DNA from 3 places in the Paenibacillus sp. FSL L8-0644 genome. Region 3 is predicted to be linked to each of the others. Evidence: riboswitches for the same ligand, from Rfam matches in the RefSeq annotation. Region 3 holds a riboswitch; each other region holds the start of a gene.
The links. A riboswitch is a leader RNA that binds a small molecule or an ion and turns the genes downstream of it on or off. The one in region 3 is predicted to bind cobalamin.
Positions count from the first base shown of each region.

Region 1: it holds a riboswitch for cobalamin, as region 3 does, so the genes downstream of both, cobJ (precorrin-3B C(17)-methyltransferase) here and NSS94_RS07300 (ABC transporter substrate-binding protein) in region 3, are expected to answer to the same signal.
Region 2: it holds a riboswitch for cobalamin, as region 3 does, so the genes downstream of both, NSS94_RS24275 (ABC transporter substrate-binding protein) here and NSS94_RS07300 (ABC transporter substrate-binding protein) in region 3, are expected to answer to the same signal.

Region 1 is NZ_JBBOYN010000001.1:5,121,691-5,131,968, reverse strand. Features, by position in the region: gene NSS94_RS23235 (pirin family protein) at 1-120, shown strand, start outside; gene NSS94_RS23230 (hypothetical protein) at 135-473, shown strand; gene NSS94_RS23225 (spore germination protein) at 654-2,279, shown strand; gene NSS94_RS23220 (Ger(x)C family spore germination protein) at 2,279-3,496, shown strand; gene NSS94_RS23215 (hypothetical protein) at 3,489-3,713, shown strand; gene NSS94_RS23210 (GerAB/ArcD/ProY family transporter) at 3,756-4,910, shown strand; gene NSS94_RS23205 (uroporphyrinogen-III synthase) at 5,012-5,863, shown strand; gene NSS94_RS23200 (LOG family protein) at 6,067-6,621, shown strand; cobalamin riboswitch at 6,679-6,864, shown strand; gene cobJ (precorrin-3B C(17)-methyltransferase) at 7,176-8,972, shown strand; gene NSS94_RS23190 (sirohydrochlorin chelatase) at 9,065-10,141, shown strand; gene cobK (precorrin-6A reductase) at 10,138-10,278, shown strand, end outside.
Region 2 is NZ_JBBOYN010000001.1:5,353,373-5,363,650, forward strand. Features, by position in the region: gene nikC (nickel ABC transporter permease subunit NikC) at 1-623, opposite strand, end outside; gene nikB (nickel ABC transporter permease subunit NikB) at 623-1,567, opposite strand; gene nikA (nickel ABC transporter substrate-binding protein) at 1,614-3,239, opposite strand; gene NSS94_RS24255 (ABC transporter ATP-binding protein) at 3,398-4,174, opposite strand; gene NSS94_RS24260 (ATP-binding cassette domain-containing protein) at 4,171-5,088, opposite strand; gene NSS94_RS24265 (ABC transporter permease) at 5,088-5,903, opposite strand; gene nikB (nickel ABC transporter permease) at 5,918-6,847, opposite strand; gene NSS94_RS24275 (ABC transporter substrate-binding protein) at 6,863-8,443, opposite strand; cobalamin riboswitch at 8,658-8,855, opposite strand; gene NSS94_RS24280 (hypothetical protein) at 9,682-10,278, shown strand, end outside.
Region 3 is NZ_JBBOYN010000001.1:1,614,455-1,624,732, forward strand. Features, by position in the region: gene NSS94_RS07270 (DMT family transporter) at 1-804, shown strand, start outside; gene NSS94_RS07275 (Cof-type HAD-IIB family hydrolase) at 944-1,744, opposite strand; gene NSS94_RS07280 (lipoate--protein ligase) at 1,907-2,908, opposite strand; gene cobD (threonine-phosphate decarboxylase CobD) at 3,069-4,172, shown strand; gene cbiB (adenosylcobinamide-phosphate synthase CbiB) at 4,162-5,133, shown strand; gene NSS94_RS07295 (histidine phosphatase family protein) at 5,183-5,935, shown strand; cobalamin riboswitch at 6,058-6,249, shown strand; gene NSS94_RS07300 (ABC transporter substrate-binding protein) at 6,456-7,463, shown strand; gene NSS94_RS07305 (FecCD family ABC transporter permease) at 7,460-8,506, shown strand; gene NSS94_RS07310 (ABC transporter ATP-binding protein) at 8,503-9,336, shown strand; gene cobT (nicotinate-nucleotide--dimethylbenzimidazole phosphoribosyltransferase) at 9,380-10,278, shown strand, end outside.

The sequences.
Region 1 (10,278 bases), 3.5 Mb from region 3:
CTGCGTGTGAACGGTGAACATATTCTGCAAGGGCGCGATTCAGCTCGTATTGAGCAGGAGCCAAAGCTAGCACTGGAAGCAGAGGAGTCTGCTTTTTATATGTTGATTGATTTGCCCTAAAAGGAGGTGCGCACATGGCGCAGCAGGAAACATGGCTGATCAAGCATGCCGTCACGGGACGTAGCTTTGCTGACAGCCGCAAGCAGGTTTTCGATTGCCGTTTGGAATCGGTGGACGGCGTGTTTCGCTTCACGCTTCAAGGGCTGCCGCGTGGGACGGCGGAGGCGATTGTGCGTTATAGCGGGGAGTTGAACGTATTTCGTTTTGTAACGCCGGTAGATGATGGACCCGTGGTGAAGCATTGGTATTACGTCACTCCGGAAAGCGTGGAATATCATGATCAGACAGATGAGCTTACGTTCAAAGCTGGTTCTGAGATTGAATACCATCCCGAGGAGTATTGGGGAGATTAATCATTCCTTTATCATAAATCTTCAGATATATAATGGATTTTTCGAAGGCCCTGCATCATTGCAGGGTCTTTTTGTTATCCGTTCAACATGTTGAGTTCATTGGATACATAATCCTTTGCAGGCTGGTACATCCTATAGGTCATATTATCTGTTCGGCTCATTCGTAAAGGGGGAATAACGATGAAGAAAGGGCGCTTTCCCAAGTTGCCGAAGCTACCGTGGAGCCGGAGAGCGATTCCAGCCGCAGACCGCAAGACACGAAATTCCAATGTGCCTAAAGGACTGCCTGAGTCTTCGTGGCTGGAACAGCCGCTGCGTAGCAATGTGGAAGACAATTTGATTGCTTTGCGTGACATTTTCAAGGATTGCTCTGATATCGTCTACCGAGAGCTCATGATTTCCCCTGAACGCAAAGGGTTGTTGGCTTATTTTGAAGGTACGGTAAAATCAGAGGATTTGCAGGATCATATCCTGCGGCCTGTCATTCTGGGCATGATGCTCAAGGACCCTGAAGTGAACGGCAAATTGGAGCCGCTGGATGAAACTCGTATCTCGATGTCCCAGACCAAAACGATGGACGAATGGAAGATGGTAGCGGCAGCGATACTGGACGGCAATGCCGCCTTGTTCGTAGATGGTACGCCTCGTGCTTATATTTTTAGCGCCAAGGGTGGTGTCCGCCGTGGCGTAGAGGAACCCCAGACGGAAGCGGTTATTCGTGGGCCGCGTGAGGGCTTCACTGAGACCCTTCGCGTCAATACGGCACTGTTGCGTTTCAAGTTGAAGACCTCCAAGCTCAAGATGTACAGCATGACCATCGGAACAGAAACTCAAACGAGCGTCGTCCTTACCTATATTGAAGGGATCATAGATCCCAAACTGGTGGAGGATGTAAAAAAAAGGCTCAGCGATATTAATATTGATGGTGTTCTGGAGACTGGATATATTGAGGAACTGATTGAGGACCATCCCTTTTCTCCGTTTCCGCAAATGGAATATACTGAACGCCCGGATACCGTCACTGCCCAATTACTGGAAGGACGTTTTGCCATTTTTGTGGACGGAACGCCTTTTGCCCTGATTGGGCCGGTCACGATGTGGCAGATGATGCAAGCAAGCGAGGACTATTACGAACGTTTTTTCATCAGTAATATGGTGCGCTGGATTCGTTTTCTTTTTCTCATCATGGCTCTCTTTCTGCCAGCAATATATGTAGCGGTTACGACCTATCACCATGATATGCTGCCGACGACACTCATATTAAGTATTGCAGCGGCTCGTGAATCTATCCCTTTTCCAGCACTGGTGGAAGCGTTAATGATGGAAATTTCTTTTGAGGCATTACGTGAAGCAGGGATTCGTCTCCCCAAAACGGTCGGTCAGGCCGTTAGTATTCTTGGTGCGCTCGTAATTGGGCAGGCCGCAGTACAGGCAGGGATTGTATCGGCACCCATAGTCATTGTTGTGTCGCTCACAGGTATTGCTTCGTTTACCATTCCACGCTTTAACTTTGCCATCACAGTTCGCCTGCTACGATTTCCAATCATGCTGATGGCGGGTTTATTCGGATTGTTTGGGATCATTATTGCGACAACGCTGATTGCTACGCATCTAACCAAGCTAACATCGTTTGGTGTCCCTTACATGAGCGGATATAGCCCGTACAACCATACGGATCAAAAGGATATCGTCGTCCGTGCACCTTGGTGGAAAATGACTAAACGTCCTTCCTGGATTGGTAAAGACAACAACAAACGAGCGAAGGAAAAGATGAATGGAACGCCTACCACCGAGGAGGGATGGTGATGAAGCCCAAATCGAATACACAAAAAATACGTAAAGCGGCTGTGCTCTGTTGTCTGCTGCTTTGTTCTGTTCTTTTGGGAGGATGCTGGGATCGCCGTGAAGTGAACGATGTGGCCTTTGTGATGGGTACCGGGCTAGACAAGGAAGGCGATCAATACCGGGTAACGATGCAAATTGCTTTGCCTGGACAACTAGGATCTTCGGGCAGCACAGGAGGAGGGGGAGGTACAAGCGGTACGAAGTCCTACTATCTGGAGTCCAAAACAGGTCCAAGCTTTCGAGGAGCAAGTACCGAGGAACAGCGCGGGGTTTCGCGAACACTTAATTACTCCCATCGGCGGGTACTGCTGTTCGGCGAGACGCTGGCACGGGAAGGGATTAGCAAAATGATGGATGTCATTGCACGTATTCCGCAGAACCGTCTGTCTTCCCTGGTTGTTATCACGAAGGGGTCAGCGATGGAAGTGCTTCAGGCAGATGCTCCGATTGAGCAATATCCAGCGGAAATGGTGCGTGAGCTTAACTTTTCCTATATGAAAAAACCTCGTTCCGTTAAACTGCTGATGAATTCCGTCCTGCTGGAAGGCATTGACCCGGTGGTGCCAGTAATGTCTCTGGTGAAGAATGGGCCCGCTAGTCTTAAAGACAAGAAGACGAATATTCAGATCGATGGATTGGCAGTCTTTCGACAAGACAGGTTAACAGGGATTATTGATAACCATCTCAGTCGGTTTCTGCTGTTGGGTATGGAGCAAGCCAAGGAGACAGAGATATTTATCCCCCCTCCCAAGGGTAAAGGTTACATATCTGTGCATCTCATCGAAAATAGAGTCCATATCGAGCCCTTTATTCAGGGGAATGAGATTCGAATGACCGTTCATATGAACTGCAATGGGAATGTGAAGGAAAATGAGACGAATTTCGATATTTCCAACGAGGAAAATTTGAAGTGGCTGGAGCAGCAGACAGCCGAGGAAATCAAGAGGGAGCTGGGAGAGGCTGTCCACGTGATTCAGCAAAAGTATCGTTCAGACGTACTTGGTTTGGGCCGGGCTATTATTACGAGTCACCCGGATGAATGGAAACGGATTAAACCTCAATGGGAGCAACTATATCCCAAGGTGGAGATCACCATAAATCCGGTCGTGCATATTGAGAATATTGGTGCGGTCACCAAACCATTCGGGGTCAAAAAGGAGCAAATCCAGAATGAATAAAGTATTTCTGTTACCTTTGGTGCTGGCTATGCTCTTCATGTATCTGATTGACCGTAAAAATATTAACAATGCACCAGCCATCAATCGTTGGGTCTCTCGAGTATTGTATGTTATTAGCATTAGTATCTGGATTTACGGAACATCAACGAAGAGCACCGTTTATGTGGCTACATGGCTGACCCGTTTTATTGACATGTGGCTCCCCCCTACGTTGTAAATCGTGTATTGGATGCCTGCGGATAAAAGGAGGATGACCTGTATGAAACAGTTCACAACCAGACAAATCGTACTGCTGGGTGTATTGATGGAGGTCGGTATTACCCTTATACATGCTCCGGCGCAGGCAGCGGATCACGCGAATCAGCATGCCTACTGGACCTGTATAATTGCGGCTATCGTGCTATGCTTGCCGATCTGGGCGATGTTGAAACTCAAGCGTCGTTTTCCTGACCAGGATCTAATGCAGGCGATGGTGAGCTCTCATCCTGTGCTGGGACGTATGCTGCTTGCAGTCTACCTTATTTTATTCCTGATCATTTTTGCACGGGATTTGAGAATTATCACAGATTTAGTGGAGGTTGTGCTTTTGCCGCTGACTCCGATTGTGGTCACTTCTCTTATTGTGCTGTTAACTCTGGTATTTATGGCCAAAGGCGGAATAAGCACCATCGTGAATATGGCCGAGATTTTTTTGCCGATGTTGATTTTGACGCTGTTGACCATGCCACTTTTTTTTGGGCGTAATATGGATTTTTCGATGCTGAGACCCTACTTACATCCAGAAGTAGAGGGAGTGATCAAGGGCAGCTGGCGCATGCTGGGATATATGGCCGATATCCTGATGGTTCCCTTTGTGATTTCTGGAAAGAGTTATAATGGACGTAGTGCGTGGTATGGGCATTTGCTCGGAACCGCTTTTCTGATCATGCTGGTGTTGCAGTCGGAGTTGGTTATTGGTGTTCCTATCTTGTCACGGCTGTTCTATCCATCGTATGAACTGGTGCGTCAATTGCAGCTAACGGACTTTCTGGATCGGTTCGACTTGTTCGTGGCAGCACTGACCGTACCCACCTTTCTTACGAAGATCGGAATTGATCTGTACGTTACCAGTTTGGCGGTAAAGCGTATGTTCTCCCATGCCTGGGGGAGTCTGATGGTTTGGCCCGTAGGTTTGTTAGGTTATGTCTGTTCGTTTATGCTGTTCTCCAACATCGTGCAAGTTTTTGATTTCAGCCGGGAGTGGACCGCGGTGATGATCATTTTTTTTGTACTTATGCCCTTGGTACTATGGATGTTGCTCCGACCCAAATCTAAAGGGAAAGGCGGAGATGATAAGGCATCTAACGGAGAGCGGGATAGCAGTAGTCAGCTAGAAAGCCGGCAGGGAGACAGAACAGGACACACCCACTTATAAGATTCCTGTATTCATCGAAAAAGTAATTCTTATTTGTCTTTTACCCCTCTGATTGTATACTTGGTAGAAAGAAATACGACTTCTACTAGGGAGGAAACAGAATGGCACAACGCATGGCAGGTAAGAGAGTCGCTCTTGCTGGTCCCCGTAAAGCAGACGAAATGGCGCTGCTAGTTGTGAAGATGGGAGGGGAGCCAGTACATCGTCCGGCCCAGGGCACTGTTTTTCTAGATGATATCGAGCTGCGCAACGCTGTTGTATCGTGGGTAAAGAACCCTCCGGACTGGTACATCTTCACGACAGGCATGGGGCTGGATGCCCTGTTCGATATGGCAGAGGATATGGGCGTGGCTGAGCAGATTATAGAGTTGCTGCAATCCTCCAACATTGCAGCGCGGGGCTACAAGACGGTCAATGGACTCAAAAAGCGTGGCTTTACGCCAGCAGTACGAGACGAGGACGGAAGTTTGATCGGATTGACAGGAGCTTTCGCCCCATACGATCTGAAGGGGAAGGAAGTGCTGTTGCAACTGCATGGCGATCCAGCCCCACGGTTGGTAAAATGGCTGGACGAGCAGGGGGCAGTGACCCGCCAGGTACTTCCTTATAAGCATATCCCACCTGAGGAAGCAAAATTGCAGGCGTTACTGGAGGATGTTATCCATCGTAATGTTGATGCCGTTACATTCACGAGTGGTCCGCAAATTCGATTTTTGGCCCAATATGCCAGAGAGCAAAATCGAATCGAGGATTTACTGGAAGCTTTTCGTGAGGATGTGATTGCTGTATCCGTAGGGAAGGTGACTGCACAGTCCATTGTGGAAGAAGGGATTGATCGAGTCGTGTTTCCAACCGAAGAGCGCATGGGCGCGATGATGGTGGAGCTGGGCAAATATTTTGAACATAACGATTCGGTGCATGGCTGTGGTCTGAAGATCGTGAATGGTCATTGAAATGAGATCAAAATTATAAATGCAGTATGCTAAAAAAATGAACTTATATTTCGGGATACAGAGTAAAATAAAGATAAGGGCCTCCGAGGTCTTTATCTTTTTTTGTTGGACATGCATCGACAAAGATTTTTGTTATAGCGAAAATGTTTATCTAATATAATGAATAAGTTTCGATGCTACTTAGGACAGGAGCTGAGACGTTAATGAATTCTATTTGCGTATTTGCCGGGTCCAGACCTGGACATTTATCGGTATATGTTGAGGCAGCAGGCAAACTGGGAGAAGCCATGGCTCGCCATCATATCCGTCTGATCTATGGCGGCTCTAGCAGGGGGCTAATGGGAGAGGTGGCGGATGGAATGCTGGCGGGTAACGGTCAGGTCACTGGTATTATGCCCACCCTATTATTTGATGCAGAGATCATTCATCGGGGAGTTACCGAATTTATTGAGGTAGCAAGCATGCATGAGCGTAAAGCGGCAATGAGCGAGATGGCCGATGCGTTTATCGCCCTTCCGGGTGGCTTGGGAACCTTCGAGGAGCTGTTCGAGGTATTGTGCTGGGCGCAAATTGGCATTCATCGCAAGCCCATTGGGCTGCTGAATGTGAATGGATATTTTGACCCGTTAGTAGAAATGGTGCGTCATAGCGTGCAAGAAGGGTTTACCGGGGCTGAGCACCCAGCGTTATTAAGTATCTCTGCGGACCCGGACGAATTGCTACATATGTTAAAAAATAAAGCAGAGAACTTGAAATAAAGCGTTTTTCGTGCTTGCACAACTGATTGAGGCAAGGTTATGATAAGACCCATAATCAAATAGCGGACAGACAAGGTGCCTTTGCGGTTGAGCAAAGGGTAACAGGGAATCGGGTGCAAATCCCGAGCGGTCCCGCCACTGTAAGGAAGAGGATTTTTTTTAATGGTCACTCGTGAAAAACGGGGAAGACGAAAGAATCTGTTGATGCCAAGCCAGGAGACCTACCTTGATCTGTATGCACCGTTAACCTTCGCGGAGAGGATGGGTGTACGAAATCAGGAAATCAGGCACACGTTGCTTTTTCCATGTTGGCTAGAGGTTTGCGTGGATATGAACGTGCAGCAGCGTTTGAAGCGTAAACAGACAGATGGAAAACAACGGCAGGCTGGAGGAAGACAAATCGTGTCTTCTTACGCTGTTTGTTCGTCTGATGAGAGATACGTACATAGAAGCCCCATCCGGGTAGGATGGGGCTTTTTTGAGTTACAGGATGTCCAAAAATCATTGGAATAGATAGCATAGCTGCCCTGAAAAGGATGAATAGGAGGAGCCCGATGAGCCCATTAGGAAAATTGTTGGTGATTGGATTTGGACCAGGAGATATGGAACATATCACAAAACGGGCGCTGGATGCGCTGGCCGAAAGTGAGGTCATTATCGGCTACAATACCTATGTTGATTTGATCCGTCCGTTGTTGAACGGACAGGAGATTGTACGTACAGGGATGACAGAGGAAGTGAGCCGTGCGCAGGAGGCGGTTCGCCAAGCAGAGATGGGCAAGAAGGTAGCCGTCATTTCCAGTGGAGATGCAGGAGTCTATGGCATGGCAGGGCTGGTGTACGAAGTGCTGATGCAAAAAGGCTGGCGACGCGAGGACGGGGTTGAGGTAGAAGTCGTACCGGGGATCTCGGCAATTCAGTCCTGTGCTTCGTTGCTGGGGGCGCCGGTTATGCATGATGCTTGCACGATCAGTCTGAGTGATCATCTGACCCCGTGGGAAACGATTGTGAAGCGTGTAGAAGCTGCGGCTTCAGCTGATTTTGTGATTGCATTATACAACCCGCGCAGTGGTCGGCGTACGCGCCAGATTGTGGAGACGCAGTCCATTTTGCTGCGTTACCGCGATCCGCAAACTCCGGTCGGGTTGGTGAAAAGTGCTTATCGTGAGCGTCAGCAAGTTATTGTAACGACGCTGGAAGATATGCTGAACCATGACATCGGGATGCTGACGACTGTAATCATCGGCAATTCCTCGACGACGGTGTATGACGGTTTGATCGTGACTCCGCGCGGATATCAGCGCAAATACACGTTGGATGCGACCGAGCAGGCGCTCAAGCCGCATCAGCGTCTCCGCACGGAAGCGGAGCCGTGGTCGCTGGGAGCGCAAGAGGGTACACCGCAGGCAGGAGCAGCCCCGACTACGCCCGCTGGACCCTCCGCGAGCGGCGCTGCGGTTGCGACGCAGGCACGCCCGCAAGCGATGGCTGCCGTGCAGGCAACAACTGCTGTGCAAACCGGCACGGCCCCGGCATCGCTGGCGGCAGAGGCGCTAAGCCGCCTCGCTGTCGGCGGCAAGCTGCCTGGCGAAGCCAACGCTCGCTGGAGCGGGCAAGCGCCTACCGCCAAGAGCACCGCCGGAACGTCGGCGGTGGCCGGAGCAGGGGCCGCGGCCGGGATGGCGACAGGCGGCTTTGGCAAGCCTGCGCTGTTTGAGGTGGGTGTTTCCCCGGGTGTGGGAAACAAGAAGTTCACCGCTCGCCAGATGGCGCTGCTCGCCGAGGTAGCGGGTGATGACGGCGAGCTGGAATACACGCCGGATCATCAGATCGTGCTGCGCGTGCCGTGTGCAGACCCCGAGGAACTGGTCGGGCGGCTGCGGGATGAACGATTCATTGTCATGCCGATTGGCGATGTGTTTAAGGTGAAGGCGTGCGACTTCTGCAATATGGAGAAGGATGACTCGGTGCCTGTGGCTGAGCATTTACAGGTTGTACTTGGCGGATTACAGGCACCCAAGGAAACGAGCATTGCTTTGAACGGATGCGGTATGGCCTGCTATGGAGCCGTACTAGAGGATATCGGAATCGTCTATCGCAAGGGTGGGTACGATCTCTTCCTCGGTGGCAAAAAATTCGGCCGCAATGCTCATGCCGCTCAGCCTGTAGCGGAAGGAATTTCGGGTGATCAGATTACTGACATCGTGGAGAACGTCATCGCTGAATATAAGGAAAAAGGGCATCCGAATGAGCGCTTTCATAAATTTTTTAAGCGTGTAGGTGTCGTTGCGGGGTTCCGGCATGAAGATGCACCAGTAACGGTAGAAGTGAATGCGGTTTGTGGTGATTAATGGACTGAAGGCCTGATGAACGGGATACAAGCATATATATAAAATAGGGCGTCATGCAGGCTATCCCTATTCAAGAGGAGGAAACAACAGCAGTGGATGCAATATTGTTGGTTGGACATGGAAGTCGGGACCCGGAGGGGAACCAGGAACTGCTGGAATTTGCACAGGCAGTGGCAGATCGGGTACCGGATATGTGCGTGGAAACCTGTTTCTTGGAGCTGGCACGTCCCAGCATTGCTGATGGGATGCAAACTTGTGTGGAGAAAGGGGCGACGCGTGTCGTTCTTATTCCGATTATTTTGTTCGCAGCGGTACATGCCAAAATTGATATTCCGATGGCTATTGACCGGGCAAAGGCGAAATATCCGCAGGTGGAATTTGTATACGGACGTCCGATTGGTGTTCACGAGAAAATCGTCAGCATTCTGCTAAGCCGCTTGAAAGAGGCCCAGCCGGTTGCAGTTCCAGCGGGGATGATTAGCGCTGTCGAGGCATCTGTCGAGGTACCTGACGAGGAAACGGCGGTACTTGTATTAGGACGCGGAAGTAGCGATCCAGATGCGAACAGTGACTTTTTCAAAATCACCCGTATGCTGTGGGAGAAGCTTTCTTATACATGGGTAGAGAGCAGCTTTATCGGTGTGACGCAGCCTTCCTTTCCCGATGGATTGGAGCGTTGTGTACGATTGGGGGCCAAAAAGATTATCGTGCTTCCCTATTTTCTGTTCACGGGTGTGCTGATTAAACGCATCGGAGAAATGACCCAGGAATTTGCCGAGGCTCACCCTGCATTACAAGTGGAGATGGGCGGATATTTTGGTTTCCATCCCCAATTGGTTGAACTGGTGCTGGAGCGAGCTAAGGAAGGTTTGTTCGGCAAGGTTACGGCCAATTGTGATAACTGCCAGTTCCGTCTGGAGGCGCAGGAGCACCACCATCATCACCACGATCATGACCACGATCATGACCATGACCACGATCATCATCATGAACATGAACATCACCACCATCATGCACATGAGCACGACCATCATGATCACCATACACACAGCCACGATCACACTCATGAGCATGTCCATGCTCACAGCCATGATGACCATGATCACCATCACGAGCATTCACATACGCCATCTGTAGTGAATGGAAGCGGGCAGGTGAAGGGCTCATGATATTCATGCTATGCGGAACGAGCGATGCTCGGGAATTGGCGCTGCAAATCCGTGACAATGGCTTCAACGTATTGACCTCAGTCGTAACCGAAAGCGCGGCAGCCAGCTTGTCTGAAGCGGGACTAGACGTACGTACA
Region 2 (10,278 bases), 3.7 Mb from region 3:
ATGATCGCCCAGCCCATTTCCAGCGTACCAATGACCACAATCGGCCGCAGCACATTCGGAATAATATGCCGCCGGATAATGGCTCCTGAGGAGGACCCGCTGATCCTTGCGGCAGCTATAAAATTCCGTTCTTTCAGACTGACGACCATATTGCGGCACATTCTGGCATAATACACCCACTGCACCATCATTAATGCAAGCAGCACCTGCATGAGGCCCGGTCCAAAAATACCGACAATGCCCAGCACAAGCACCAAATTCGGAAACGCCATAATACCTTCACAAAACCGCATCAGCACACTATCGACCCAGCCGCCCACATAACCCGCAAGCGACCCGACCACAACGCCGATGCTAAGCGAGGACAGGAAAATTAAGGTTGCAAAGCCTAGCGAAATCCGTGCGCCATACAGCAACCGGGATAAATTGCACCGACCCAAATGATCAGTTCCCAACCAGTACTCTTTGGAAGGTCCCTCCAGCTTGTGCAGTAAACTGACTTTAACCGGATCATGGGGAGCCAGCCAAGGAGCTAGCGCCATAATAATAAAAAGAGCAGCCAGTACGACAGAGCAGACCACGATTACCTTTTGACCTTTGAACATTGTACGCAATCTTATCATCACTGCTCTGCTCGTCCCTTCGATGGAATTCGGGGGTCCATATACAAATGCACCAGATCAACGAGCAAATTGCATACGATGAACAGGCATGCCGCCAAAAACACATAGCATTGTATGACGGGAATATCCCGGTTAAAAATCGCCTCCACAAAATAACGGCCAAACCCGGGCCATGAAAACACCTGCTCCACAATAATCGTTCCGGTCAAAAGTTTGCCCAGGTTCATACCCATACTTGTAATCAGTGGAGCAATGGCAATTTTCAGTACATGCTTGAGCATGATCACCCGCTCACGGAGTCCTCTAGTTCTGGCATACTGCACATACGTTTCCTGCAGCTGCTCCAACACACTGGAACGCAGCAGGCGCGTATATAAAGCAATCAGAACCAGCGACAGGGTTAACGTGGGCAGCACCAGATGCTGCCACGTTCCTCGCCCCTCTACAGGGAGCCAATCCAATCGGACAGAGAAAAAGAAGATTAACAAATATCCCAGCCAGAACTGGGGAATAGACGCCCCAAAATATGAAATTCCTCGACTAAGCATGTCGATCCAGCCATTTTTACGCATCGCCGCTAGCACGCCCAACGGGATACTCACTAGAATAGATAGCACCATACTGCTCACAGCCAATTCAAAAGTGGCGGGCAGCCGAACTTTGACCTCATCCCATACCGGCTTGTTGGTCAGATACGAAGTACCAAAGTCCAATTGACTGATTCTTTGAAGTGTATGCATATACTGCGTCAGCAAAGGCTGATCCAGCCCGAACTCATGTCTTTTCTGCTCCAGAATCTCTGGAGTAGGATAAATATGAGCAGCCGTCAAATAGGCCTCGGCCGGATCAACTGGTGAAATATGAATCAGTGCAAAGGTAACGAGGGTGGCAAAGAGAACAATAGGAATGACCGCTACCATTCGCTTCCCGATATAGCTGATCATGAGTTGTCCTCCTATCCTGTAAACGAACGTTACCCTTCGGTTTTAACTACTTCCCGATTTCAAGCCCACCAAACGGATTTTCATCCCGGTTGGCCGGGAATACAAAGTTCGTAATCTTTTTCTGATACACTGCCGTTTTCTTAATATACGAAATAGGCACAATGGCAGATTGCTCCTGAAGCGTCTTCAGAATCGAAGCATACAGCTCTTGGCGCTTGGTTTCATCTGTCGATGAGAGCGCCTCGTGTACTTGCTGATCCAGATCTTTCTTCATCGGAAGGGCGCTCAGCGTCTCGGAAATTCCGAAGCTCTTCTTGGCAATGACGTTAATAAAGGAATGCGGATCATAAGGCGCACCATAGTTATACCAGAAGTACAGATCAAACTGGTTGGATCTAAGGCGCTTAATTTGAACCGTCAGCTCCAGTCCGGTCAGGTTCACTTTGACACCCAGTTCTCCCCATTCAGCCTGAATGGTTTCAGCCATCGCCTTTTGGATTGGATCGGTTTTATCAAAAATCAGCTCAAAATCCAGCTGTTGTCCGTCTTTTTCCCGTACTGTACCGCCTGCGGGCAGCTTCCAGCCAGCCTCATCCAGCAACGCTTTGGATTTTTCCACATCATAGCCAACAGGCTGTAGGTTTACATTCGTATACGGATAGTTTTTGGATAAAACCGTATCCGCTTTTTCCTCCAGCCCTGAAGTCACACCTTCCACCATTGCCTGCTTGTTAAAGCCATGCTGGAGCGCCAGACGTACCCGAAGGTCTGCCAGCTTGGGATTGGACGAGTTGAGCAACAGACTTCTTGTTCCGACAGGCTCGGACAGCGTGGTAACATACTGATTCGTGTCGCGAAGCTGTTTGAAGGCATCCAGACTAATGACACCCTCTCCATAAATCAGATCCAGGTCGCCTTTTTCAAAGGCCATCACACGGGTTTCGCCATCGGGAATGATTTTTACCGTAATTTTATCCACCTTCGGTGCAGTACCCCAATAGTTCGGATTACGCTTAAAGGTTGCATACTCATCTTGCTTGTATTCATCCAGCATCCAAGGTCCTGTACCTACAGGTTTCTTGATTCCTTTGGACGTATCTCCATCATCCGGGAACCCGGCTTCACCCAGAAAACGGAACGGGCGAACGACAGACAAATCCTGAAGCACTGGGTAGTATGGCTCTTTGAGCGTCATTCGGAAGGTGCTGTCATCTACGGCTTCAGTTTTGTCGAGAACGCCTACTATACCAAGCCAGCTGTGCGTCTTCTCATTTTTCATGATAGCGTCAAAGTTCTTTTTGACAATGGCCGCATTAAATAGCGTACCATCCGAAAATTTCACATCTTTGCGCAGCTTAAACGTATATGTCTTACCGTCCTTGGAAATAGTCCAGGATTCAGCCAAAGCAGGTTCCAGCTTGCCTCCTTGCTTGTAGCTGACTAACGGCTCATAAACCATGGATTGTGCAAAAAGTTGGGAAGGATTGTATACATGAGGATTCATCGTGCCAATGTCACGCGGCCACGATAGCGTGATCGACTTTTCATTGGCAGCTCCGTCAGTAGAGGTGGATGCAGGTGTGTTCTCCTGCTTTGCGCAGCCCAAAACAACGGATAATAAGAGGAGCGCCACCAACATAAGGGTAGCAGTCTTGCGGTGTCGAACGGACATCAATGTATTTCCCCTTTTCTATATATGTGATAATGATTATCATAATCATATTTAGAATAGGTATCACGCTCAATTTTGTCAACACTATTCGACAAGCAACCCTCTTATTTCTTTTAAATTTGTGAAATGAGGATTTTGAAAAATCCTAAACTTATGGCTTAATTCGCCAACGTTTGAAATAGAGTACGCGTGTACTCATGCTGTAACAATTCTTCATCCCATTCCTTAAATATTTCCACAATCTCCCCCTGAACCATGACGGCAACGCGGTCACAAAACTGACGAGTAGATGGGAGATCGTGAGTGATAAATAGGTAGGACAACTGACGTTCCACCTGCATTCTCTTGAGCATGTCCAATACAGAAGACTGCGTTGTCGTATCCAGATTGGCGATCGATTCATCGAACAAGATAATATTTGGCTCCACCGCCAAAGCTCGGGCAATACATACCCGCTGCTTTTGTCCGCCACTCAGCTGAGCTGGGTATTTTTCCAGACTGTCAGCCTCTAATCCTACCGATTCCAATAGAGACAGACAAATATCCAGCGCCTGCGCTTTTCGCTCAGGGAAATAGTTGTGGATTGGCTCCATTAAAATATCTCGAATGGTCATACGGGGATGTAGCGAGGAGGACGAATCCTGTGCAACCAACTGGATTCGCTTGTACAGCTGAACATCCTTCATCTTTCCGGTGTGAATGGGCTGTTCATCCAGCCAAATCTCTCCTGAGGTCAACGACTCCAGCCCCAGAATACATTGTGCCAGCGTGCTTTTGCCACTTCCACTTTCTCCAACCAGTCCAAGACATTCTCCTTGTCGTAGCTCCAGACTCACCTTCTTCACGGCCTGTTCGCTATCTTGCGTGCTGAACCAACCTTTTCTCCGTTTGCGGACAGGGTATGCTTTTGTCACATTCTTCAATTCCAGCATCACTGGTGCATCCTTCCTTCCGGGCTCATCTCCAACACTCGATCTGCTATGCGACTCATACCCTGGCGATCATGTGAGATCAACAATATGGTGAGATCAAAGTCTTCTCTCAACTGTTGCAGCAATGCCAAGACCTTGTCGCGGTTGATCACATCCAGCGCCGTAGTCGGCTCGTCGGCAATAAAGAGGCTCGGACCGGAGCTTAGCATGGCAGCCAGCAGCACCCTTTGACACATGCCTCCGCTTAGTTCAAAAGGATACGACGACAAAATATGCTCAGGATCTTCAAACCCTACCTTGCAGAGCAGAGAGCGCAAATAGGCCTCCCGCACTGGATTAGCGCCTCCTCTGGCTATCTCCGAGACACGGCTCAGCATCTGCCGTATCCGTGGCAGCACGCCCAGTGGGTGGACTTGCTGCGGTGCATTGTGGGATAATGCAGCACCAGCGTGCTCCGGCTCCATCTGGTCATGCGGCATCCAACGCCGCCCGTGCAGTCTAAGCGTATCCATCAGCTGGGCGCGGACAGTCCGGATTGGGTTTAACCCGCTCAGCGATTGTTGAATGAGCAGGGCAATATCCTCTCGTCGCAGCCTTTGCCAGCGCCGTTCCTGGAACGGGAGAATGTCTTCCCCGTTATAGTAGATACGCCCATGCGTAACACCGATACCTGGCTCCAGCATGCCTGCGATTGCGTGTGCGGTCAGGCTCTTGCCGCATCCGCTCGGTCCGGTCAGGGCCACAATCTCCCCTGAATATATGGAAAAGCTCACATCACGCAGCAGTGGTTTGCTCCCACTTCTGCTTGCTCCTGCGCCTGTGCGGCAGATTTCCAAATGTTCCACGTGTAACAACGGTTTTCGACCTGCCACTTGTTCTATCGTATCCTTGCCCCCAAGGGCTGTTTGATCCTCCACTATTTGGCCGCCTCCTTTTCCGAAAAACGGTCGCCCAAAAGCTGGCAGGCAAGTACGAATAGCATAATCGCCAAGCCTGGGAAAATTATGACATGCGGAGCCACCTGAAAATATGAGGTGGCATCATGCAGCATCACGCCCCATTCTGGCCTGGGCGGCTGTACACCCAGTCCAAGAAAGGACAGCCCAGCGATCATCAGCACCACGCGTCCGATATCCCATATCGCATAAACCAACAACTGCGGCAACGCTTGTGGCAATACATAACGGCTCAGTATACGTACGTGTGAATTGCCGGATAAACGGGCATACCGAACGTAGTCCTCCTGACAGGCTTTTTGAACCAGACTACGGATATACCGGACATAGCCCGCCCACCTTACCGCAATAATCGCAAGGGTCATGTTAACAAAACCTGGGCCCAAAATGCCCACAATCGCCACCGTTAAAATAATATCAGGAAAAGCCAGTACCCCGTCGATTCCTCGCATAACCAGCTGGTCCACGCGTCCACGCACATAACCAATAAGCAACCCTATAGGCAGACTGAAGCACAACGTAGCTACAGTAATCGCACATGCGATTAGCACGCTCATCCGAATCCCGTAAATTAGCCGTGATAGCACATCCCGGCCCAGATGATCCGTACCGAAAGGATATTTCCGGCTGGGTGGTGCCAGACGGTTCAAAAGGTCCACTTGGAGAGGATCATGAGGAGCGACCCATGGAGCCAATAACCCAAGCAGCACGATCAGACCAAACAGTACGCCTCCTGCCAGCAAGCTCCCTTGAAAGGAAAGCCGTATCTTTTTCATTTTCAGCTTCCCCCTTAACGCAAACGCAGCCTCGGATCTATCGCCGTCTGGACCACATCCACCAAACACTGAACTCCTACAATTAAAAATACGGCAAAAATAACATACCCCTGAATCACCGGATAATCTCGCTGTGTAATCGCATCTATAAAATACTTGCCCAACCCCGGCCATGAAAAAATGGTCTCTACAATCACATTACCTGCCAGCATAAATGATAGATTGGTACCTAGCAGTGTAATTATAGGCAGAACCGCATGCCTAAATATCTCAAAAAACAGGATATGCAAACGTGAAAAGCCTCGAGCCTTCGCTGCTTTCACAAAATTCCGGTCACCCAGCTCCAGCATTTGAGCGCGCAGTACGCGTGCTTGCACAGCTCCCAAACCTGCGCCAAGAGTCAGCGCTGGGAGCACTAGATGTGTCCAGTCCTCCCTTCCCATGGATGGGAGCCAGCCCAAGCGAACGGAGAATAGATAGATCAACAGAAAACCAAACCAAAAAGAGGGGATCGACGATCCCAGCAGGGCGAACAGCCTGCCCAGACGATCCAGTGGGCCGCTGATTTTTAGCGAGGCAGCCAGCCCCAGCCCCAGCGTAAGCACCGTCATGACGGCGAAGCCCGCAGCAGCTAGCTCCACAGTAGCGGGCAGTCTGTTCCACAGTTCGGCTAGCACCGACTCCTTGGATACATACGAAGTGCCCCAATGCCCTGTGGACACATCCCGCAGCCAGTTCACATATTGAATATGAAGCGGTTCGTTTAAGCCCAGTTCCTTTCGTAGCGTCGTCAAGGCTTCCTCAGAGGCAGGGATATTATGCGCGGTGAGCAAAATGGTAGCAGGGTCTCCAGGGGCCAGCCGCATCAGTACAAAAGTCAGCGTGGATACCACGAATACAATGATAAGCAGCTGCGCCACACGTTCCAGTATAAAACGAATCATAGGATACGCAGCTCGTTATTCCGCAATATCGGATTGCGTCGTAATGTAGTAATACTCGATCGGATGGGGTGTAAAACCCTCCACCCCTTTTTTCACGCCAAACACATTATCAGGATGCACAATGAACGACTGTGGCAAATCCGTATTGATGATATCCAGCGCTTGTAGTGTCATGGCATTACGCTGCGCTGTATCCTTCGCCAGCTTCAGGCTGTTCAGAATACTCTCTAGCGGTTTGGAACTATAACGGCTTACATTGGCTTCGCTTTTCAAAGAATAAAACATGTCCATAAAATATTGCGGCTCTCCTGTATGAGCAGTAAGCATACTGTACATAGCAAAATCCCAATCGTTTTTGGTCAACGCCTCGTCGATATTTTCCACCTTGCGAATCTTGACCTGGATTCCCTCTTTCAGCAATTGGCTTTGGATGACCTCAGCCATAACAGAGAGCTCCGGACGCTGAGGGAAAGTCAGCAGCGTAACCTCGAACGGCTTGCCTTGCTTAGTCCATGTCCCTTGGGCGTCCTTCTGCCAGCCATCCTTCGTCAAAAGTTGCTCTGCCGTTCCGTCCAGCGCTTTACGCTCAACTTTACCGAAGGGAAGAATGCTCGGGAACGGGCTGCTTGCCTCCGTACCGAAGTCCCTCATGACGGCGCTCACAATCGATGCGCGTGGAATCAGGCTGTCCACCACCTTACGGTTCGCCACATCCTTGAATACTGGCGATTCCATATTGTACACGATCATATGGGTGCGCAAGGACGGAGCTGACAGCACTTGCAGCTTGCCGTTCTTTTTCAGTACCTCTGCGTTATCAACCGGAATATCCGTCGCTACGTCCACCTCACCGGATTGCAGTGCCATCAGGCGCGAATTCCCGTCCGTAATGAACTTCATCGTCGCTTCAGCCAATCGTGCCTTCTCGCCCCAGTATCCGTCATAACGCTCTACGACCAACGATTGGTCCTTGTTGAACGCTTTGACTTTAAAGGCGCCTGTCATCGCTGGGTGACTCTGTTCATCTTTCATCGATGCCACATCCAGTACAATCGTCGATGGATCAGCTAGATTAGACACCAACGCCGCATTCGGCTGGTTTGTCGTGATCTTCAAGGCCAGCGGGCCGCTTACATCAATGGACTTCACATTCAGTAAATCCTTCGCCAGATGGCTTTTCTCAATAGAGCGTAACAAAGACGCTTTTACACTTGCTGCATCCATACTTTTTCCATTATGAAAAGTGACTTTATCCTGCAAGCTGAACGTCCAAACTGTAGGGCTGTCCTGCTTCCACTCCTTTGCCAACCAAGCCATAGGTTCCAGCTTTTCATTCAAACGTACCAGCGTCTCGCCTGCACCGGATCGCATTACATCCCAGCTATTATCTCCGTGCGGGTCAACGCCTGACGGTTTCCACGTATACGCCATTACTAGCTTTTTATCTGTCGCTGTTTGTTGTGCTGACGCGTTCTCCCCCTTGCCGGAGCTATCCGCCGTCTTATTGCTGGCACATCCCGAAAGAGCCATAACTGCTAGCAGCAGCATCACCCCTGTACATACGAACCATGAACGCCTACTACGATTGCTAATCATTTCATGAGTCCCCCTCTATCTTGTAAAAACATATAAACCTAACGTAAAACGCCAAAAAAAGCATTCCGGACCACTTGATTAGCAGTCAGAAATGCCTTCAATATAAAATGCCAAAACTCACCTCGAAGCCAACTCTAATAATATAGAAGGGATCGGTTTCAGACATTCCGTATGCAGCACGCCTAACCACCTCCCCAGCAATCCCGTGGGTCTGACAGTGATGTCAAAACAGGCAGGTCTCCTGACTCCAGGCGTATCTTTCAGGCCTTCCCGGTTCTTCACAATTCCAGTGGCTGTTCTGAAAGCTCCAGCAGTATCCTGCTGATGCCTGTATACAGTGGCGGGCCCGTGTCGGAATCAACCGAACTTCCCTTTTAAGTGAACATGCTCAACAACTATGTACATCGTCTCTACGAAACCCCATACATAGAGTTGTCCGGCTCACACCTGTTTTCTTCCTTTATTTCTTTTCATTACGATCTTATTTTGTTGTCACAGGCTTGTCAATAAAGGCTGCACAATAATTTAAATTTGAACGATAAGGTAGAAACAAGACCTAACCTCCAATTGCGTGTACGCAATTGAAGTGTTAAAATTAGGTATAGAGTAAACCACCGTGTCCGTATACTAAAAAGAGTCTTCGCCGCGCCAACGGCAAAGACTCTTAGGACTTGAAAGGCTGTGGATCACCCACGGCGCGCTGCATAACTAATGGTTAATGCAAACGAAACCCACCGTTAGGGGCCAACCTAATTACGCGGTGGGTTTTCGCTTGTTCCGAAATTTCCGACGTAGCCAGCGATAAAGTTTACGAATACTAAACACCAGGCTTAGTAACGTAACCATCCAACGCAACACATCGTAGCACGACACAAGGTTGACCATCGGCTTCACCCCCTTTCAGGAAGCTACACCGTGGTCCGAAAACATCCACCACTATTCAAAATCCATAAGGTAAATTATACCATGATATCACCCATCACTCTAGCAAATTGTTCTAGTAGATTAATAAGCTCCTAATGTTCATTTGGAGAACTCCTTTAGCTTCTTACTCCTACTGGACTATCAAATCTGCTGTTATAAAACTGTCATTAAATGTCGTATATGTCAGGATAATGAACTCTTGCTTATAAAAATATAGATAAATATATTCATATATTCCATTAAAAGGTTGATATAGTATGTGAGCTCATTTATGCTATCTATGGATTTACAAATTTTTCGAGGAGGCGCTTTGTATGAAAGTAAAGTATCTACCACAAGCTTTTCTAGCTGTAACGCTACTCATTTCTTGGGGAGTCGTCAGTCCAGCAATCTCTCATGCTGAGAAAGGGGAAAAAATCCCTGACCAAATGTTGGCGGGTACAATCATCCAATATGACGAGAACAATAACATGGTTGTATTGGAAAAAGGAACTCCTGTACCTGAACCACAAAAATCTCTAGCTGCTGTTGCTCCACTTACTGCTGAACAACAAATTGAGCTACAAAAAGAAGAGGCACTAATTAAGGAAATCAAAGAAGAAGCCAAATCACTGCCGGTATATCATATTGACAACCCTGAACCTCAGCCTGGTTTAAAAGTAATTTATGATGGTGAAGGTTACATCAAAGATATTATCTTACCTGATCAAAAGGAAAATGCGATTACAACTAATAGTGTTTCACTTCAGGCATTACCACGCGGTACACGCAAAGCACCTGGGACTTATACATACGGAGCGCATAATAATGAAATTGTCATTACCGGAACTTCGAATGGCAGGGTTCAAGGCACAGGTAGAGGGACAAATTTTACGGACTCAACTGGTGAGAATTCCAATTCACTAAAAAGA
Region 3 (10,278 bases):
CGTTTTTTCGCCGCAGGTGCGATATTATTTATTGCTATGAAGCTGACCGGAAAGGTGAAATGGTCGTTATTATGGCGTAAGGAAATGTTGCTGATTGGAGCAGGAACGACCTTCGGTACCTTTTCGGCCTTGTATTGGGCAGAGCAATATGTCAGCTCCGGGATCGGAGCTATTCTGTCAGCTACTGGGCCGATGATGATCGTCATTTTGCAATCTGTACTGCTACGGCAAAAAACGTCACGGATTACGGTCGTTGGCTGCATGATCAGCTTTCTTGGTGTGGTGCTGGTTGTGCTGCCCGGATTGGCGGTTCAGATCAGTGGTCTGTGGCTGGCGGGATGCCTTGTTATTTTGCTGGGGGAGCTGTGTTATTCAGGGGGAGCTCTTTATTCCAAGCGAGTGATGGATGTATTTCGTGAAACGAACCCGATTGCCCTGAATGCGGCGCAAATGATCCATGGGGGATGGATGCTGCTGTTACTGTCTGCGATCACGGAACCGTGGAGTTCTGAGGGGTGGCAGTACCTTCCTGCCATGGGGTCTTTACTCTATCTGATCCTGTTTGGTTCGATGATTGCACATACACTGTTCTACTGGCTCATGGAGCGTACAAATCCCCTGTTTCCGACGACGTGGCTGTATATATCACCGCCGATTGCGGTGGGCTTGGGAGCGTTGTTGTATGGAGAGCATGTAAGCTGGTGGATGCTGGTTGGGGTGCTGCTCATTGTGACCGGACTAATCCTTATGAACAATGGAATTATCCGTTTGGTGAACAGGCGTAAGTTACGTTCTGCTGCCTGATATTTTATAGCGGTCAGGTTATTATATGATCTGACAGAAAAGGCCTCCAAACTGTCGTATGTTACTGATCATGCGACAGTTTGGAGGCTTTGTTGTTGTATTACTTCATTTAAGAATTATGGGAGCAGGCACTTTTTGCTTATTCAACATTGAGTACGAATTTGTCGATGGCGTGCTTAACACCATCTTCGTTATTGCTGCGAGTGATGTAATCAGCCAGCTTCTTCAAATCAGGAATGGCATTCTCCATCGCTATGCCGAGACCAGCGCATTCAAGCATTTCATGGTCGTTCCAAGAGTCGCCGATGGCAATCGTTTCCGACAGTTCACAGCCAAAATGGTTTGCAAGGAAGGTAAGCGCGTGACCCTTGGTGCCTTCATGGTGCATAATTTCCAGAAAGTGAGGCTTGGATTTTGTAATGTGAACTTCATTGCCAAGCAGTACGCGAAGTTCAGGAATTAATTCATCCAACACTTCCGGCTCGTCGATAATCAGCAATTTAGGAGCCGGCTGCTCTATAACTTTACTGAATACAGGCTCTACAAAATATTCCGTGTTGTTCAGCTCCGTGTAATCTTTGATTTTCTGATTATCTTCACGTGTGTACAATTTGTCATCAATATACGTTTGTAGATGCAGATTGCGTTCCACGCAGAATTCATACAGACGGCGTGCAGCCACGAGTGGAACATAACGCTCATACAGCACGTTTTCGTCCAGCAGGTTTTTAACCAAAGCTCCTTGATACGTAATGATCGGCACGTTCAAACCAGTCTGGCGAGCAATTTTGTGTGCAGAGGCATAAGCTCGTCCAGTAGCGAGGGTAACCACCACACCTTTCGCTACAGCAGCTTCTAATGCCTGTTGTGTCGCTGGTGTAACTTCTTTTTGGTCGTTAATGAGTGTATCATCAATATCAATGGCAATTAATTTATACATATCGGTATTCTCTCCTTTATCTCTATCATGGGGCAATGCTAAAATTGTATCTTATAATATTCAAAATGACAATATCGCAAGGAAAAGGGGACGGCTCCTATAAGAGCCTGTCCCCTTATAACCACTGAAGTATTGGTTTGAAACGATGGGAAAAAGTAACGGTTAGTCTTCCAAAAATACAAGTCCAACAAAATCGTCCAACTCAATATTACCAAAATAGTGCTTCAAATCGAGAGAGGATAAGGCTTGACGTACCTCACCTTCATCATAACGCTTGCCGCGCAGGATATTTTCAATATCAGCAACGTCACCCACACCGAAGAAATCCCCATAGATTTTAATATCACGAATGTAGCCTTCCTTAAGATCCATGCGGATATCAATAATACCGACTGGAAATTTACGTGTGTGCTTGATATTGCTCTCGGGGGATAGACCGTAGTTCCAATCCCACGATTGGTAGCGTTCTTTGGATATTTCATGGATTTTGGCCCAATCGGTATCGGTGAGCTTATATTGAGGTACTTGATCCAATTCTGATCCGAATATGAAACGCAACAGTTCCTCGCGAAATTGCTCTATGGTCATCTCACGGTCCATCAGTTCGCTGATGTTAGCTACGCGACTGCGGACAGATTTAGTGCTTTTGGATTTGAATTTTTCGGGATTGGCATGCAGTGATGCAGCCACATTGTCCAGATTCAGGTTAAACATCAATGTACCGTGGCTGAACATACGTCCGCGTGTGGCAAATTGGGCGTTTCCTGAAATTTTACGTTCTCCGACCTGCAGATCGTTGCGGCCTGTCATTTCAGCTTCTACTCCCATTTGGCGCAGAGCATCAATCACAGGTTGCGTAAATTTGAGGAAATTATGAAAGGACTCCCCGTTATCCTTGGTAATAAAACTGAAATTTAAATTACCGAGGTCATGATATACAGCACCGCCGCCGGACAGGCGACGAACGACTTGAATATTGTTATCTCTGACAAACTCGGCGTTGATTTCTTCAATGGTATTTTGATGCTTGCCTATAATAATAGAAGGCTGATTAATGTAAAACAGCAAATAGCTGTCGTCCAGCGGTAGATGCTTGAGCGCGTATTCCTCAATAGCAAGATTAATGGCTGGATCGTGTATCCCCTGGTTGTCGATGAACAGCATGTCCATTCCTCCGTATATAAACTGTGTAATTTTATGTGTGCCTCCTTCTATTGTAACCCAAGTGAGCCATGTACAAAAGCTCATTTGCATTGACGGGACGCAAAAAGCAGCCTCATAATGGAGCTAAATGATTGGAAACGGGCGGAAAGGATGAGAGGCAATGATAGAGGTTTACGGTCATGGCGGGGACAGGGAAACAGCTGCGGCGACATTTGGCGGGACTGCTGCTGATTTTGTAGATTTTAGTGCAAATATTAATCCGCTTGGTCCACCGCCTGAGGTGCTTGAGGCGCTGCAACACTCATTTGACACTGTGATTCGCTATCCAGACCCTGGGCATCGGAATTTTAAAAATATGCTCGCACGGCGACTGCATGTTCCACCGGAGTCGTTAAGTATCGGAAACGGAGCGGCTGAGAGCATGGCGCTCTTGTTATTGGGACTAGCTCCTAAGCGTGTGGGTACAGTGGAGCCGTGTTTTTCGGAATATGCCGAGCTGGCTGGCAAATGCGGAGCCGAGGTCAACCGGGTGTATGGGAAGGCCTCGCTTCAATGGAAGGCGGACGTGGAGGACATCCTTCAGCTCATGGAGCAGGTAGATGTTTTGTTCCTCGGGCAGCCGAATAATCCAAATGGCGTCCAATATAGTGAGCAGGAGCTGTGCGAGCTGGCAGAGGCGGCTGGCACAACGGGTACTGTGCTGGTGGTGGATGAAGCATTCATTGATTTTATTCCGCTGGAACGGCGAATCTCACTGCTGCCTGTGCTGGATCGCTATCCTCATGTGATTTTGATCCGGTCAATGACCAAATTTTATGCCATTCCTGGCCTACGATTGGGTTATGCGATTGCTCATCCGGACTATATCCGGCGAATGACGGCCAAACAGGTGACCTGGAGTGTGAATGGGTTAGCGTTGCTGGCTGGGGAGGCATGTCTGAAAAGTGGGCAAGCATATGAGCGCCGAACACAGGAGCTGATTGCTGCGGAGCGCAACCGTCTGTTGACCGGCTTGGCGGAATGGGGCTGCGGTGTCGTTCCCGGCGAAGCCAATTACGTGCTGGCAAGGGCGCCGGGTACGTGGAGCGCATCAGCTATTCAGCAGGCGCTTGGACAACGCGGAATCCTTATACGTAGCTGTGCTATGTATCCGGGACTGACGACGAGCCATTTTCGGATTGCAGTCAAGGATGCAGAAGCCAATAACAGGCTGCTATCTGTATTGGGTGAAGTGCTGGAGGAGGAGGAGCGGCGTGACAGTTAGCTTGATTATCCTGGCAGCCTATCTATTGGACAGGCTGATCGGTGACCCGAGGTGGTTGCCGCATCCAGTCATCGGTATGGGACATGCCATTTCAGCATTGGAAAAAGTGATTCGCTGCCAGGTCCGAAGTGACCGAGGGCTGAAACGTGCAGGTATACTGCTTCCACTCATTGTGGCGGGAGGCTCCTTTGCGCTCGCCTGGGCGCTGTTGCAATTGCTTGCCTGGATTCATCCGTGGTTATCTGTCGGCGCAGAAATAGTGCTGATTGCGACCACGATTGCTTCCAAAGGACTAAAGGATGCAGGAATGGCAGTCTACCGAGCGTTGCAGGCGGATGACCTGGCTGCGGCACGGCGGGAGCTGGGCATGATAGTCGGGCGGGATACGCAGCAACTTGATGAGCCTGAGATTGTACGCGGTACGGTTGAAACGGTCGCTGAAAATATCGTGGACGCGATTATTTCCCCGCTTTTTTATGCCTTGATCGGGGGAGCACCCTTGGCGCTGGCTTATCGTGCTGTGAATACGCTCGATTCCATGGTTGGCTACAAAAATGAAAAGTATCTGCATTTAGGCTGGGCTTCAGCACGTCTAGATGATGTGGCTAACTACATTCCAGCACGCCTGACAGCGGCAATGCTTGTGATAGCGGCGTGGATGTACAAACGAGATGCTGCAAGAAGCTGGCGCACAGTCAAGCGAGACGCTCGTCTGCACCCAAGTCCGAACAGTGGCTTCCCGGAATCGGCTGTTGCTGGTGCATTGGGGATTCGTCTTGGAGGATATAATGTGTATCATGGCGTGCGCTCCTTTCGTGCATACATGGGGGATTGGATACGACCGCTAGAGTCGAAAGATATACGGCATACGATCCAGCTGATGTTCGCCGTGTCCAGTATGTTTGTAGGATTGTGTTTGTTAGGAGCCGCAGGTTGTTTTGCCTTGGGATGGGTGCGGTGAGGGTGAGGAGTGACACACTGAATAATGATCGAGCAGGAAGTGACATTTCTTGAAACAAGATATAGCAGCAAAAAGGACAGTAGAATACGCACAAAGACCGAACTCACAGGAGGATAAGGTGCCGTATGATGCTAAAGAAGATCTGCATTGGGATATGGAGCTCGTGTTAGTTCGTCACGGCACAACCTTATGGAACAAGGAACGTCGATATCTGGGACACTCCGACTTAGGTTTGCTACCGGGGGCAGAGCAGGAATTAAAGCCTTTGCAGGAAAAATTGCAAGGTCAGTCCTTTGCTCGAATCTATTGCAGCGACTTAATGCGATGTCGCCAGACCTTGCAGATCATTGTGCCGGAATCAGAGTTGACGTCTGGGCGTTCCCTATCTACTATGCCTCCTATGATGGAACCATGTCTGCGAGAGCTTCATTTTGGCGAGTGGGATGGAAAAACGTATGACATGCTCAAGGATGTGTCGTTGTATCGGGCTTGGATTGATGAGCCGCAACGGATCACCCCACCTGGTGGAGAGTCTTGGACAGATTTTGTAAATCGTCTGCGCAAATTTCTTGACTCTCTGTATGAATGGCGTGTTGCTATGGAAGTTCAACCCATGGATTTGACTGCTACGTCGCCCTCTGTTTTGGTCGTTACGCATGGTGGCGTAATTCGTCAGCTAGCTTGCATGCTGATACCGGGCCATGATTTTTGGAGTCTGAATCCGAAGCCGGGAGAAGCATTAAGGATTCAATTGAGGCTGGCAGGACCGCACAATTACATAGCGGAAATGCTTCCTCATTAGGTTAGACACCAGCGGATAAAGAGGCTGTTTGGGTTGTAAGCCGCCTCATTTTAACCTATAATCATCAAGTAAAAGAACGGCTTGACTACCACTACATCAAATATCCAGCAGACGAGGTCGGCGCAGCGTGATGAAACTATGGTTTCCCTCCCTGCGCTGTTAAAAGGGAAGTCGGTGTGAATCCGGCGCGGTCCCGCCACTGTAAATGGAAACATGCCCGTTAGTCCTCTTTATATGTTACTAAGCATATGAAAGAATTTCAGGACATGTATTTTACCATAAGTCAGGATACCTGCCCGTCCGCCTGTCACCATAATCCTTCGAGGAAAGGATGACGTGTTCGCAGTGACTGTCCATGCGGAAAGAAGCTGCCGCCTGCGCACGATCTGCGCTAACGTGACCCCTGTGTCCTGATATGAGGATGCGGGGGTTTTTGATAGGAAAAAAGGCTAGATTTAGAAGATATCTGATGATGTTCAAGTAACGCTCTTAACGATTTATTTATGAAGGGGTGCAAATCATGGCAGGAAAAAAAATAAAGGTGTGGACAACAGGTCTATTGGCTCTGATTTTGGCAGTTGTGCTGAGTGCATGTGGCGCTAATGGAAAAAATGCAGAAAATAAAGAGGGTCAGGCTTCTTCACAGCAGCCGGGACAGGCAGTAAACGCACAAGAGCCTCCGGGCAAAACGGTTTACCCGCTCACAGTTAAAGATGCAACAGGACAGGAATTTACATTCAAAAAAGCGCCGGATAAAATCGTTTCCGTCTCCCCGGCAGAAACCGAGGCGTTGTTCGCCATTGGGCTGGATAAGGAAATTGTCGGCGTCTCCGACTACTCTGATTACCCGGAAGCAGCTACGAAAAAGCCTAAAGTGGGCGGTATTATGAAACCGAACGAAGAGGCGATCATTGCTGCGAACCCGGAAGTCGTTTTTGCAGGGATATCACTTAGTGAACAGGCTACGACCAAGCTGCGCGACATGGGAATTATGATTTTTAAAACGGAACCGAAGACAGTGGAAGATGTCATGGCTAACATCGAATTGTATGGGAAAATCACCGATCATCAGAGAGAAGCAAGAGCGGTGACTGACAAGATGAGAGCAGATGTAGCAGAAGTAAAAGAAGGAATTAAAAATATCGGTAAAGGGCAGAAGCTGCGGGTATACGTCGAGTTTTCACCAGGCTGGACAGTGGGTAAAGGCGAGTTTATGGACGAGCTGATTACGTTGGCGGGCGGCGAAAATGTAGGTGCCACGCAGAAGGGGTGGTACCAAATCAGTGAGGAAAATATTATTGCTGCGAACCCTGACGTGATTTTGTACAGCAAAAGTGTCAAGGACGACAAAACGGGCCAGACGCTCGGTGATATCATTAAAGCTCGCAGTGGATGGGATCAAATATCGGCTGTTCGCCACAACCGGGTGTTTGCCGTGGATGATAATTTGATCAGTCGTCCGGGTCCACGCGTAACGGAAGGTCTCAAGGAAGTGGCCAAGGGCGTGTATCCTGAAATTTTCAAATGAACCGTAAACTGATCGGCTTTGGAGGGACAGGTCTTGTCCTGCTGTTGCTGACGCTGCTGCTCTGTCTTGGCATCGGCTCGGCCAAGCTTCCGGTCAGCCAAATCACGGGCATTCTGGTTAACCACCTACCGTGGTTAGGCGATACGTTTACACCGGATTGGAATACATCCTCAGAGCAGATTATTTTGAAGGTCAGATTGCCACGAGTGTTACTGGGAATGTTGGTAGGAGCAGCGCTGGCGCTGGCGGGAGCCGGATTTCAGGGTGTGCTGCGTAATCCTTTGGCTGATCCGTATACACTGGGGGTATCCTCGGGGGCTTCGGTAGGAGCGGCAGTACTGATTTATTGGGGCCTTCAATTTTCATTTGTTGGCATATGGACGCTGCCGCTAGTGGCATTTACGACCGGAATGCTTACGCTGTGGATGGTGCTGACGTTGGCACGGGAAGGTGGGAAAATTCCGACACAAAGTCTCATTTTGTCGGGTGTGGTGATGCAATCCTTTCTGGGAGCGGTTGTTTCCTTTCTGACAGCCATGTCGAAGGAGACGGTCAATGAAATATTGTACTGGACGATGGGAAGTCTTAGTCTGCGCGGTTGGTCATATACAGGAATCCTTTTACCTTATGTGGTCATAGGGCTGGTATTTCTATGGAACCGGGCACGTGTGCTGAATATTTTGGCTTTGGGTGAACGTCAGGCGGCGCACATGGGAGTTCATGTAGATGCGACGAAGCTATCTGTTCTGATTATTTCCACGCTGCTGACAGCAGCCGCTGTCTCGGTGTGTGGCGTGATTGGCTTTGTTGGACTCGTTGTACCGCATATCATTCGTCTGGTGACAGGTCCTGATTACCGTATGATTGTTCCATTATCTGCGCTCGGCGGAGCTGTTTTTATGGCTTGGGCAGATACGGCGGCTCGCACATTGTTAGCCCCCACAGAAATTCCTCTGGGCGTGATGACGGCCTTTGTTGGGGCACCGTTCTTCGCATATCTCCTGTACCGAAACAAGAAGCTGCGCAGGGGGGGACTGCTGTGACAGAACAAAGTGAATCACAGAAGGTGCGTGATCGGGCATTAGAGGTAGTGGGTCTGACACGTGCCTATGGAGAGTTCCATGCTTTAAAAAATATAAGCTGGAGCGTCGACGAAGGAACTTGGTGGGGGATTATTGGTCCGAACGGCAGTGGAAAATCGACCTTGTTGCATTTGCTTTCCGGTGTAGATCAGCCAACTTCGGGAAACGTTCATATCTATGGCAAAAAGGTCGGTAGCTACAGCAGGAAAGAGCTTTCCCGACTCATAGCCGTACTCCAACAGGAAGGGCTTCCTCCCGTGGGATACACCGTCAGGGAAGTCGTAGAAATGGGACGTTTTCCCCATCAGGACTGGCTAGGCAGGGAAAAGGGTGTTGATGTGGAGGCGATCGCGGATCGCGTGCTGGAGCGATTGGGTCTTACCACGCTGGCGGACAGAGCATTAGACCGTTTGAGTGGGGGACAGCGACAGCGTGTAGCTTTGGCAAAAGTAATGGTGCAGGAGCCACGAATATTGCTGCTGGACGAGCCTACGACCTATCTGGACTTGCGCTATCAGCTTGAATTTATGGAACTGCTGGCAGATTGGCGCCAAGAAACGGGTGTGACGATCATTGCGGTCTTGCATGATCTTAACTTGACAGCCCAATTTTGCGAAGATTTGCTTGTACTCAAGGATGGAATGGTTGAAGGATTGGGAGCTTCATCGAAGTTATTAACTGAGGATCGGATTCGACGAGTATACGGTGTTGAGCCTGTGATGCTTCCGCATCCTGATAGCGGTGTGCCGCAGCTCTTGCTGCGCAGGAGCGCTTCGGATACAGCAGATTAAATAAACGATGAAACACACTTAAAAAGAGCAGGGAGTGGAAGGTATGAACGACAAGCTGCGTCAGCTGATCGATAGCATTGCCCAGCCGGATGGGGTGGCGGCCTCGGCAGCTTCAGCCCATTTGGACCAATTAACAAAGCCACCGGGAAGTCTTGGAAAGTTGGAAAGTGTGGTCATTCAGCTAGCAGGAATTACAGGAGTGGATAAGCCTGAATTCGATCGTAAAACGGTTATGGTCATGGCTGCGGATCACGGGGTGTGTGAAGAGGGAGTCAGTGCCTTTCCGGCTGAGGTTACACAGCAAATGCTGTATAACATGCTGTCAGGTGGCGCAGCAATTAATGTGCTGGCACGCCATGCGGGCGCAGATGTCAAGGTGGTAGATGTTGGCGTGAATGCGGATGTCGCTCACGCGAATCTGGTGGACCGAAAGGTACGCATGGGTACTTCGAATATAGCTAAAGGGCCAGCGATGCTGCGTACGGAAGCGGAACAGGCGATTTTGGCCGGAGCTGGAGCTGTAATAGAAGCGGTCAAAGGTGGCACACGGCTATTCGTTACTGGAGAGCTGGGCATCGGGAATACCACAGCCAGCGCTGCGGTCGTATGTGCTCTTACCGGGCTAGAGCCGGAAGTTATCGTAGGCCGGGGAACGGGTGTAAATATGGCTGGGCTTACCCGCAAAATAGCGGTTGTCTGCCGCGCATTGGACGTGAACCAGCCAGATGCAAATGATGCGCTCGACGTGCTCACTAAGGTCGGCGGTCTGGAGATTGCCGCCTTGGCAGGAGTTATCCTCGGCGCAGCCGCACATCGCTGTCCAGTCGTGTTGGACGGCTTTATTTCCGGCGCAGCTGCCCTCGCAGCGCGTGCACTTGCGCCTGCAAGCGCTGCGTACATGCTCGCTTCGCACGCCTCGGACGAGCGCGGGCACGCGGCGGT